Aquabacterium sp. OR-4: one gene and its partner. The protein of the gene in region 1 interacts with the protein of each later gene in a pairwise test. Links are inferred from orthologs where the notes say so. Each region holds a gene or a part of one and is shown on either strand. Other genes may lie near its edges.

The links. Proteins that work in one complex are often made in the same cells at the same time.
Region 2: the proteins of ileS (region 1) and N4G63_RS00295 interact in binary tests that used the Escherichia coli proteins (3 or more experiments, as listed by UniProt). The link is inferred for Aquabacterium sp. OR-4 from one-to-one orthologs.

The regions. Positions count from the first base shown.
Region 1 is NZ_JAOCQD020000002.1:1,681,512-1,685,987, reverse strand. What follows is about bases 541-3,935. They hold ileS (isoleucine--tRNA ligase), read right to left. Parts: upstream 3,606-3,935; coding sequence 741-3,605; downstream 541-740. Other genes in these bases: N4G63_RS19580 (branched-chain amino acid ABC transporter substrate-binding protein), read left to right, coding at 541-662. In the rest of the region: more of N4G63_RS19580, read left to right, coding at 1-540; N4G63_RS19570 (PEP-CTERM sorting domain-containing protein), read left to right, coding at 4,272-4,436. UniProt on the Escherichia coli protein: Catalyzes the attachment of isoleucine to tRNA(Ile). As IleRS can inadvertently accommodate and process structurally similar amino acids such as valine, to avoid such errors it has two additional distinct tRNA(Ile)-dependent editing activities.
Region 2 is NZ_JAOCQD020000001.1:68,965-72,154, forward strand. Bases 1-2,838 are described here. They hold N4G63_RS00295 (HyaD/HybD family hydrogenase maturation endopeptidase), read right to left. Parts: upstream 1,855-2,838; coding sequence 1,147-1,854; downstream 1-1,146. Other genes in these bases: N4G63_RS00280 (hydrogenase expression/formation protein), read right to left, coding at 1-127; N4G63_RS00285 (thioredoxin domain-containing protein), read right to left, coding at 210-716; N4G63_RS00290 (HypC/HybG/HupF family hydrogenase formation chaperone), read right to left, coding at 832-1,140; N4G63_RS00300 (HigA family addiction module antitoxin), read right to left, coding at 1,909-2,280; cybH (Ni/Fe-hydrogenase, b-type cytochrome subunit), read right to left, coding at 2,322-2,838. Outside these bases: more of cybH, read right to left, coding at 2,839-3,053.

The DNA.
Region 1 (4,476 bases):
TGGGCCTGGCGCGGCCCGACGTGAAGTTCGTCGGCGGCGACTTCCACCCCATCGGCCGTGTGAAAGACTTCGCGCCCTACCTCAGCAAGGTGAAGGCCAGCGGCGCCGACACGCTGATCACCGGCAACTGGGGCCAGGACATGACCCTGCTGCTGCGCGCCGCGGCAGACGCCGGCATGAACCTGCGCTACTACAACCACAGCGCCGGGGCCTTTCCCGGCACCGTCACGGCCATGAGCCTGGCCAAGCTGGGCCAGCTGACCTGGGTGGCCGAGTGGCACCCGGGCCAGGCCGACACGCCCCGGGTGGACGCCCTGGCCAAGGCCTTCAAGGCCAAGACCGGCAAGGACTTTCTGGCACCCCGCATCGAGATGACGCCGCGCTTCGTGGCCGCCGCCATCGAGAAGGCCAAGTCGCTGGAGCCGATCAAGATCGCCCGCGCGATGGAAGACCTGAGCTTTGACACCAGCGTGGGCCCGGTGCGCATGCGCGCCGAAGACCACCAGCTGCTGCTGCCCCAGGTGGTGAACACCATCGCGCCGGTCGACGGCAAGGCGGTGAAGGCCGGCTACGAGGGCACGAACTGGGGCTTTCGCACCGATGCCAGCTACAGCGGCAACGAGCTGGCGCAGGGCACGGAGTGCAAGATGGTCCGGCCCTGAGCCTGGTCGCCCGGCCATGAAAAAGGGCCACCGCGGGTGGCCCAATTCTGTGCAGCCGGCCGAAGGCCGCTGGTGGCCTCAGGCCACCGTGCGCACCTCGCCCGCACCATGCAGGTTGCTGGTGCAGCGGCCGCACAGCGTGGGGTGGGCGCTGTCGTGGCCCACGTCGTCGCGCCAGTGCCAGCAGCGCTCGCACTTGGTGGCCGTGCTGGGCGTTACCGTGATCGCCAGTTCGGGCGCTTCGGCCAGTTGCGCCACTGAGGTGATGAACACGAACTTCAGATCCTCGCCCAGGCTGGCCAGCAGCGCGTGGGTTTCGGGCGGTGCGGCCACGGTCACATTGGCCTGCAGCGACGAGCCCACGCCGCCGGCGGTGCGCACCGCCTCGATGGCCTTGTTGGCCGCGTCGCGCACCTCGCGCACGGCGGACCACTTGGCCAGCAGCGCGGCATCGGGCGTGGCGCCCACGTCGGCAAAGTTCCAGTAGGTCTGCAGGAAGATGCTGCCCTGGCCGGGGGCAAAGATGGCCCAGGCTTCTTCGGCGGTGAAGCTGCAGAACGGCGCCATCCAGCGCAGCATGGCCTGCGTGATCTGCCACAGCGCGGTCTGCGCGCTGCGGCGCGCCAGGCTCTTGGGTGCGGTGGTGTAGAGGCGGTCCTTCAGCACATCGAGGTAGAACGCGCCCAGGTCTTCCGAGCAGTACACCTGCAGCTTGGACACGACGGGGTGGAACTCGTACACCTCGTAGTGCTTCAGGATCTCGGCCTGGAACTCGGCCGCACGGGCCAGTGCGAAGCGGTCGATCTCCAGCAGTTGATCGGCCGGCACGGCGTCCGCCTTCGGATCGAAGTCGCTCACATTGGCCAGCAGAAAGCGCAGCGTGTTGCGGATGCGGCGGTAGGCGTCCACCACGCGGGCCAGGATCTTGTCGTCGCCGGCGATGTCGCCCGAGTAGTCGCTGGCCGCCACCCACAGGCGGATGATCTCGCCGCCCAGCTTCTGGCTCACCGCCTGCGGCTCGATGCCGTTGCCCAGGCTCTTGCTCATCTTGCGGCCCTGGCTGTCCACGGTGAAGCCGTGGGTCAGCAGGCCGCGGTAGGGCGCGCGGCCGTAGATGGCGCAGGCCAGCAAGAGCGAGCTGTGGAACCAGCCGCGATGCTGGTCATGGCCTTCCAGGTACAGGTCGGCCTCGGGGCCGACATCGTGGTGGCCCAGGCTGCCGCCGGTGTTGGCATGGGTGCCGCGCAGCACATGCCAGAAGGTGGAGCCCGAGTCGAACCACACCTCGAGGATGTCGCTGCTCTTGCTGTAGTGCGGCGCGTCGGCGGCGCCCAGGATGTCTTCGGCCGTGGCGCGGCTCCAGGCCTCGATGCCGCCCTGCTCGACGATGCCGGCCGCCTGGTCCAGGATCTCCATCGTGCGCGGGTGCAGTTCGCCGGTCTCCTTGTGCAGGAAGAACGGCACCGGCACACCCCAGCTGCGCTGGCGGCTGATGCACCAGTCGGGCCGGTTGGCGATCATGTCGCGCAGCCTGGCCTTGCCGTTCTCGGGATAGAACTGGGTGTGGTCGATGGCGTCCAGCGCCATCTGGCGCAGGGTTTTGGGCGCCTTGTCCTGGGTGAACACGCCCTCGCCCTCGTCCATGCGCACAAACCACTGCGCCGCGGCGCGGTAGATCACCGGGCTCTTGTGGCGCCAGCAGTGCGGGTAGCTGTGGGTGATGGTCTCGGTGGCCATCAGGCGGCCGGCGTTCTTCAGCGCCTCCAGGATGACCGGCACGGCCTTCCAGATCTGCTGGCCGCCAAACAGCGGGAAGTCGGCCGCATACACGCCGTTGCCGCCCACCGGGTTCAGGATGTCGTCGACGCCCATGCCGTTGGCGCGGCAGGAGTTGAAGTCGTCCACGCCGTAGGCCGGCGACGAATGCACGATGCCGGTGCCATCGTCGGCGGTCGCGTAATCAGCCAGGTAGACGGGCGACAGGCGGTCATAGCCAGCGTCCACCTCGGCCAGCGGGTGGCGGAAGTTCAGGCCGCCCAGCTTCTCTCCCAGCGCGGTGGCCAGCACCGTGCCGCCGATGCCGTAACGTGCCAGACACTTGTCCACCAGGCTGGCGGCCAGCACCAGCAGGCCGCGCTCGGTGTCGACCAGCGCGTACTCGAGCGCCGGGTTGAGGTTCAAGGCCTGGTTGGCCGGGATGGTCCAGGCCGTGGTGGTCCAGATCACCACGAATGCAGGTTTGTCGATTTTTGCCAGACCAAATGCCGCCGCGAGTTTCTCGGGCTCGGCGCTGGGGAATGCAACATCCAGCGTCTGGCTTTTCTTGTCGGCATATTCGATTTCGAATTCGGCCAGCGACGATCCGCAATCAAAACACCAATAAACCGGTTTCAGGCCGCGGTAGACAAAACCCCGTTCAATCACGCGCTTGAAAGCGCGGATTTCTCCGGCCTCGTTGGCGAAATCCATCGTGCGATAAGGTTTCTTCCAGTCGCCCAAAACCCCCAGGCGCTGGAAATCCAGCATTTGCTGGCCAATTTGCTCGGTGGCGTAGGCGCGGCTCTTGGCCTGCATGTCGTCGCGGCTGAGCGTGCGGCCATGCTTTTTCTCGATGGCGTTCTCGATCGGTAGGCCGTGGCAGTCCCAGCCCGGCACGTACTGCGCATCAAAGCCGGCCAGCTGCCGCGCCTTGACGATCATGTCCTTGAGCACCTTGTTCACCGCATGGCCCATGTGGATCTGGCCGTTGGCATAGGGCGGGCCGTCGTGCAGGATGAACTTGGGCGCGTTGCAGCGCGCATCGCGCAGGCGCTGGTACAGGCCGTCGTCGTTCCACTGCTTCACCCAGCCCGGCTCGCGCTTGGGCAGGTCGCCACGCATCGGAAACGGGGTGTCGGGCAGGTTCAGCGTGGCACGGTAGTCCGGGGTGGTGGCGTCGGTCATGGCGGGCTGGCGCCGGCGGGGCGGCGCGTGGGCAATCGGGCGGAGAGGCGGGCCTGCGCCTGGAGTGGCGGCGCGGCCGGGCGGGTGGCGCAGCGGCTGTATGCCGCGCCGGGCGTCAACGCACTGCGCGTCGAATTCGGTCGCGCGTGGTCTGGCGGCGCGTCGCAGCGTAGACGCGGGCAACCAAGGCGGACGGGGCATGCATCGTGACATTGTACGGGCGGGGTGCTGCGCAGAACCCGCGCGGGCGCCGCGCGCCCCCGTGCCGCCGTCGCCGTGGGCAGGCGCCAAGGCCGTTTGGCGGGCGCGCGCGGCGGCGGGCACGGCTTCTGTCAGGCGCAGCACGCCAGGCATTCGGCGGGTGCTGTCATGCGCCGGCAGCGCAAACGATTCACGATCTGGCCAGTTTGACAACGCGCCACCATTGCCTGTTTCCGCCCGATGTGAAAACGTGTCGACCTTGTTGGGGGACAGGTTGTTGTCGGGAAACCTTACAGCGGCGAATGGAGGTCTTCGGCGCTGAACCCTAAGTGCTTGATCTGGAAGAACGGGCCTTCAGTGGCACAAAATTTGCTGAAAATGAAGGTTCGTGCGGAAGTGTGAACAAGCGCACGTCCGGTAAAACGGGCGCTGCGTAACAAGGTTTTTCATTTGGCTGGAGTGAACATGAAGTCGGTTTTCAAGTTTGTTGGTGCCGTCGCGGCCGGTGCATTTGCAATGGCTGGCAGCGCTCACGCCGCGCTGCAACTCGTGCCGGAGCCGGGCTCGATCGCCCTGGTGGGCCTGGCCGTTGGCGCCCTGGTTGTCGCCACGCGCAGCCGCAAGAAGTGATGTGGTCCGCGCGCCGGCACGTGCTTCACGTGCCGGTGGC
Region 2 (3,190 bases), on another replicon or contig:
GCAGGGGCGGCGCGCGGTAGGTGGACATGCCCTGCGGCATGCTGATGTAGTCGAGCGTCTCGTCTTCGGTGTGGCTGCCGATGCCCAGCGGCAGGTCGGCGATCACCGGGATCGGAAAGGGCTTCATGGCTGGCCCCCGGCGCGCTGGGCGTTGCTCGGCACTTGCGGTTTCATTCGGCTTCTCCGGTTGAAGGTGGGCAGGCGGGCGCTCAGTGGCAGCCGCCGGCATCGGCCGGCGCATCGGCCCGCGCCACGCGGATGCCGACGCCCGGCGTGCGCGTGGTGGGCAGGGCCAGGGCCTCGCGCACGCGGGCCACGTAGTCGGTCCAGTCGAGCATGCCGGCCACCACGGTGACGTAGCGCCCGTCGCGCAGGAACAGCAGCGACGGCCAGCGCTGCACGTCGAAGCGGGCGGCCAGCGCGTCTTCGTCGGCACGCGGCACGACGCCCACCTGGAAGCGGCCACCGGGCCGGCCGTCGTTCACCGCGCGCTGCAGCTCGGGCAGCACCACGGCCACATCGACCACCTCGGGAAAGCGCACCGGGTCGCCGTGGAAAAACAGCACGCGGTCGCCGGGCTCGGCCAGAAAGGCCTCGAGCTGGCCGCGACCAACCCAGCGCGCGCCATGCTGGCTGACCAGGCGCTGCACCAGTGGCGCGGCGCCTTGGGTGGGGTCGTCGGCGGTGGTGGGGGTGTCCAGGGTGTCGGTGCTCATGGTGGCGGTGGGTGGATGGGTGGTGGGTGGGTGGGTGGGTGGCGCTGCGGATGACGGGTGCAGATGACGGGTGCGGATGGCCGGCGTGGGTGGCGGTTGTGGGTGGGCGCCGGGCTCAGCCACCGGCCAGCGCCGCCAGCTGCTCGGCGGTCATCGCCGAGGGCAGGCTGAAGCCGGGCTCGCGCAGCGGATCGGGTGCGACGCCGGCCATCGCGGCCTGCACCAGGTCGAGCGTGGCGTCCACCTCGGCGGCGCGTGCGGCGTCGATGCACTCGCGTGCGGTGTCCAGAAACACCAGCAGCCAGTCGCCCGGCTGCACCGGGCCGACCAGCGCGGTGTTCACCTCGCGCTGCTCGCCACGGCCGGCCACCTGCGCAAAGCCTTCGCGCGTGGCCAGCACCTGCATGGGCATGCCGATGCACATGGCCGCTCAGCCCTGGCTGGCGATCAGGGCCGCCGCCGCCGCGGCGCTGACCATGAAACGCTCGTCGCCGATGCGGCAGGCCTGGGCCTCGGCCGGGCGGCCGGCCTCGTAGGCGCCCAGCGCCAGCGTGGGCACGCACACCGCGTCGTCGGCGGCCGGCGGGGTCTCGCGCGGCTGCGGCTCGGCGCCCCACTCGCGCAGGCGCTGCACGGCCTGCTGCAAGGCCTCGTCGAGCGCGGCCTTGACCACCGGGCGCAGGCTGCCGCCATAGTCGTCCAGCTCCTCGGGCTGGCAGCCGATCAGCAGCACCTCGTCGGGGTAGTTGCCGGTCAGGCGGGCCAGCGCCAGCACCTCCTGGAAGCCGGTCTGGTGCAGGCTCATCTTCTTGGCGCCGAGAAAGCGCGGCACCTCGTCGTTCTCCACCCGCTTGAGCGTGCCGGGCGGCAGGCCGTAGTCGATGGCGTCGAGGATCAGCAGCCGGCGCGCGGCCTGCACATGCTGGATCAGGTACAGGCCCTGGGTGCCGCCGTCGACCAGCTGCACGTTCGGGGCAAAGCGCCAGCGCGCGTCCAGCGCCTCGACGGCGCGCACGCCGAAACCTTCGTCGGCCCACAGCACGTTGCCGATGCCCAGCACCACGATGCTGTCGTCGGCACGCGCCGCGGGCGTGTTACGGGTGGGGTGGCAGGCGGTTTCAGAGGCGGCGGCAGGCATGGCGGTGAACGTGTCGGCGAAAGGAGAGGAAGGGGGGAGTGCCCGCTGCGCGGCTCAGGCCGCGCAGCGGGCGGGGGCCTGGCGCCGCGACGGCGCCGCGGGCCGTGCCGGGTGGGCTGCCGTGGCCGGGGCCAGGCGGCGGCGCAGCTGCTTCCAGGCGTGGTAGCTGTCCCACTGCGCCTGCAGCGCCAGCCACTCGTCGGCGGCCAGGCCGAACGCCAGGGCGCAGCGGATGGCGGTGTCGGGCGACATCGCGCGGTGGCCCATCACGATCTCGTTGACGCGGCGCCGGCTGATGCCCAGGCGCCGCGCGGCCTCGCTCTGGCTGATGGCCATCGGCGCCAGCACATAGCGCTGCAGAAAGCGCCCCGGATGCACCGGCGCGCGGCGCGGCACACCGCTGGGGTGAAGCATCGAGGCGCGCATCTTCAGCGTCCGGTCAAGTCAGGCGCTGTCCGGGTGCCGGCTCAGCGCTTGAAGGTGCGGTGGCCCGAGACCATCGTGCTGACGATGCTCTGGCGGCCCATGATGTCTTCGCGGACGGCGGCGTAGACATGCACGGTGATGAAGATCAGCATGCCCCACATGCCCATGCGGTGCCAGGTGTGCACGTCCTGGCTCTGGCCCATCAGAGGGATCACCCAGCCGAACAGGCGCTCCTGCCACGAGCCGGCCTGCGCGCCTTCGCCGTACAGCGCGAAGCCGGTGAACACCATGAACACCGAGAACAGGAAGAAGCCGAAGAACATGGCCATGCGCGCCAGCGGGTTGTGGCCCACATACTGGCTGGGCTGCGGAATCAGGAACGCATACCACTTGAGCATGGTGCGCACCTCGCGCCAGTAGGCCGGCGTGAAGATCGGCAGCGTGAACAGCTCGCGCGCATGGTGGTTGCCCACCAGGGCCCAGTAGATGCGGCCCAGCAGCCCCACGACGAACAGGTAGGCGGCGGCAAAGTGCGCAAAGCGGATGTAGCCCATCAGGTAGTTGGCGCTGGCCTCGCCCGGCTGGGTGGGCAGCGGCTGGCCGATGAAGTAGCCGGTGATGGCCAGCACGGTGATGCACAGGGCGTTGATCCAGTGCCACAGGCGCACCGGCGCCTCGTACACATAGACCGAGCGGAGGGGGCTGCCATGCGCCACGGCGTCGTCGTCGACCCCCGTGGCCGATGCCAGATCCGGCGTTGCGGAAGTGCTCATGCGCGTGTGTCTCCTGTCGACGGGGGCGGGGGCCGGGGTGTCAGCGGCGGGGGTGTCGTCGTGGTCGCGGATCAGGCGCCACAGCAGCCAGCCCACGCCGGCCAGGGCCAGCAGGCCCAGCAGCCAGTCGGCATGGG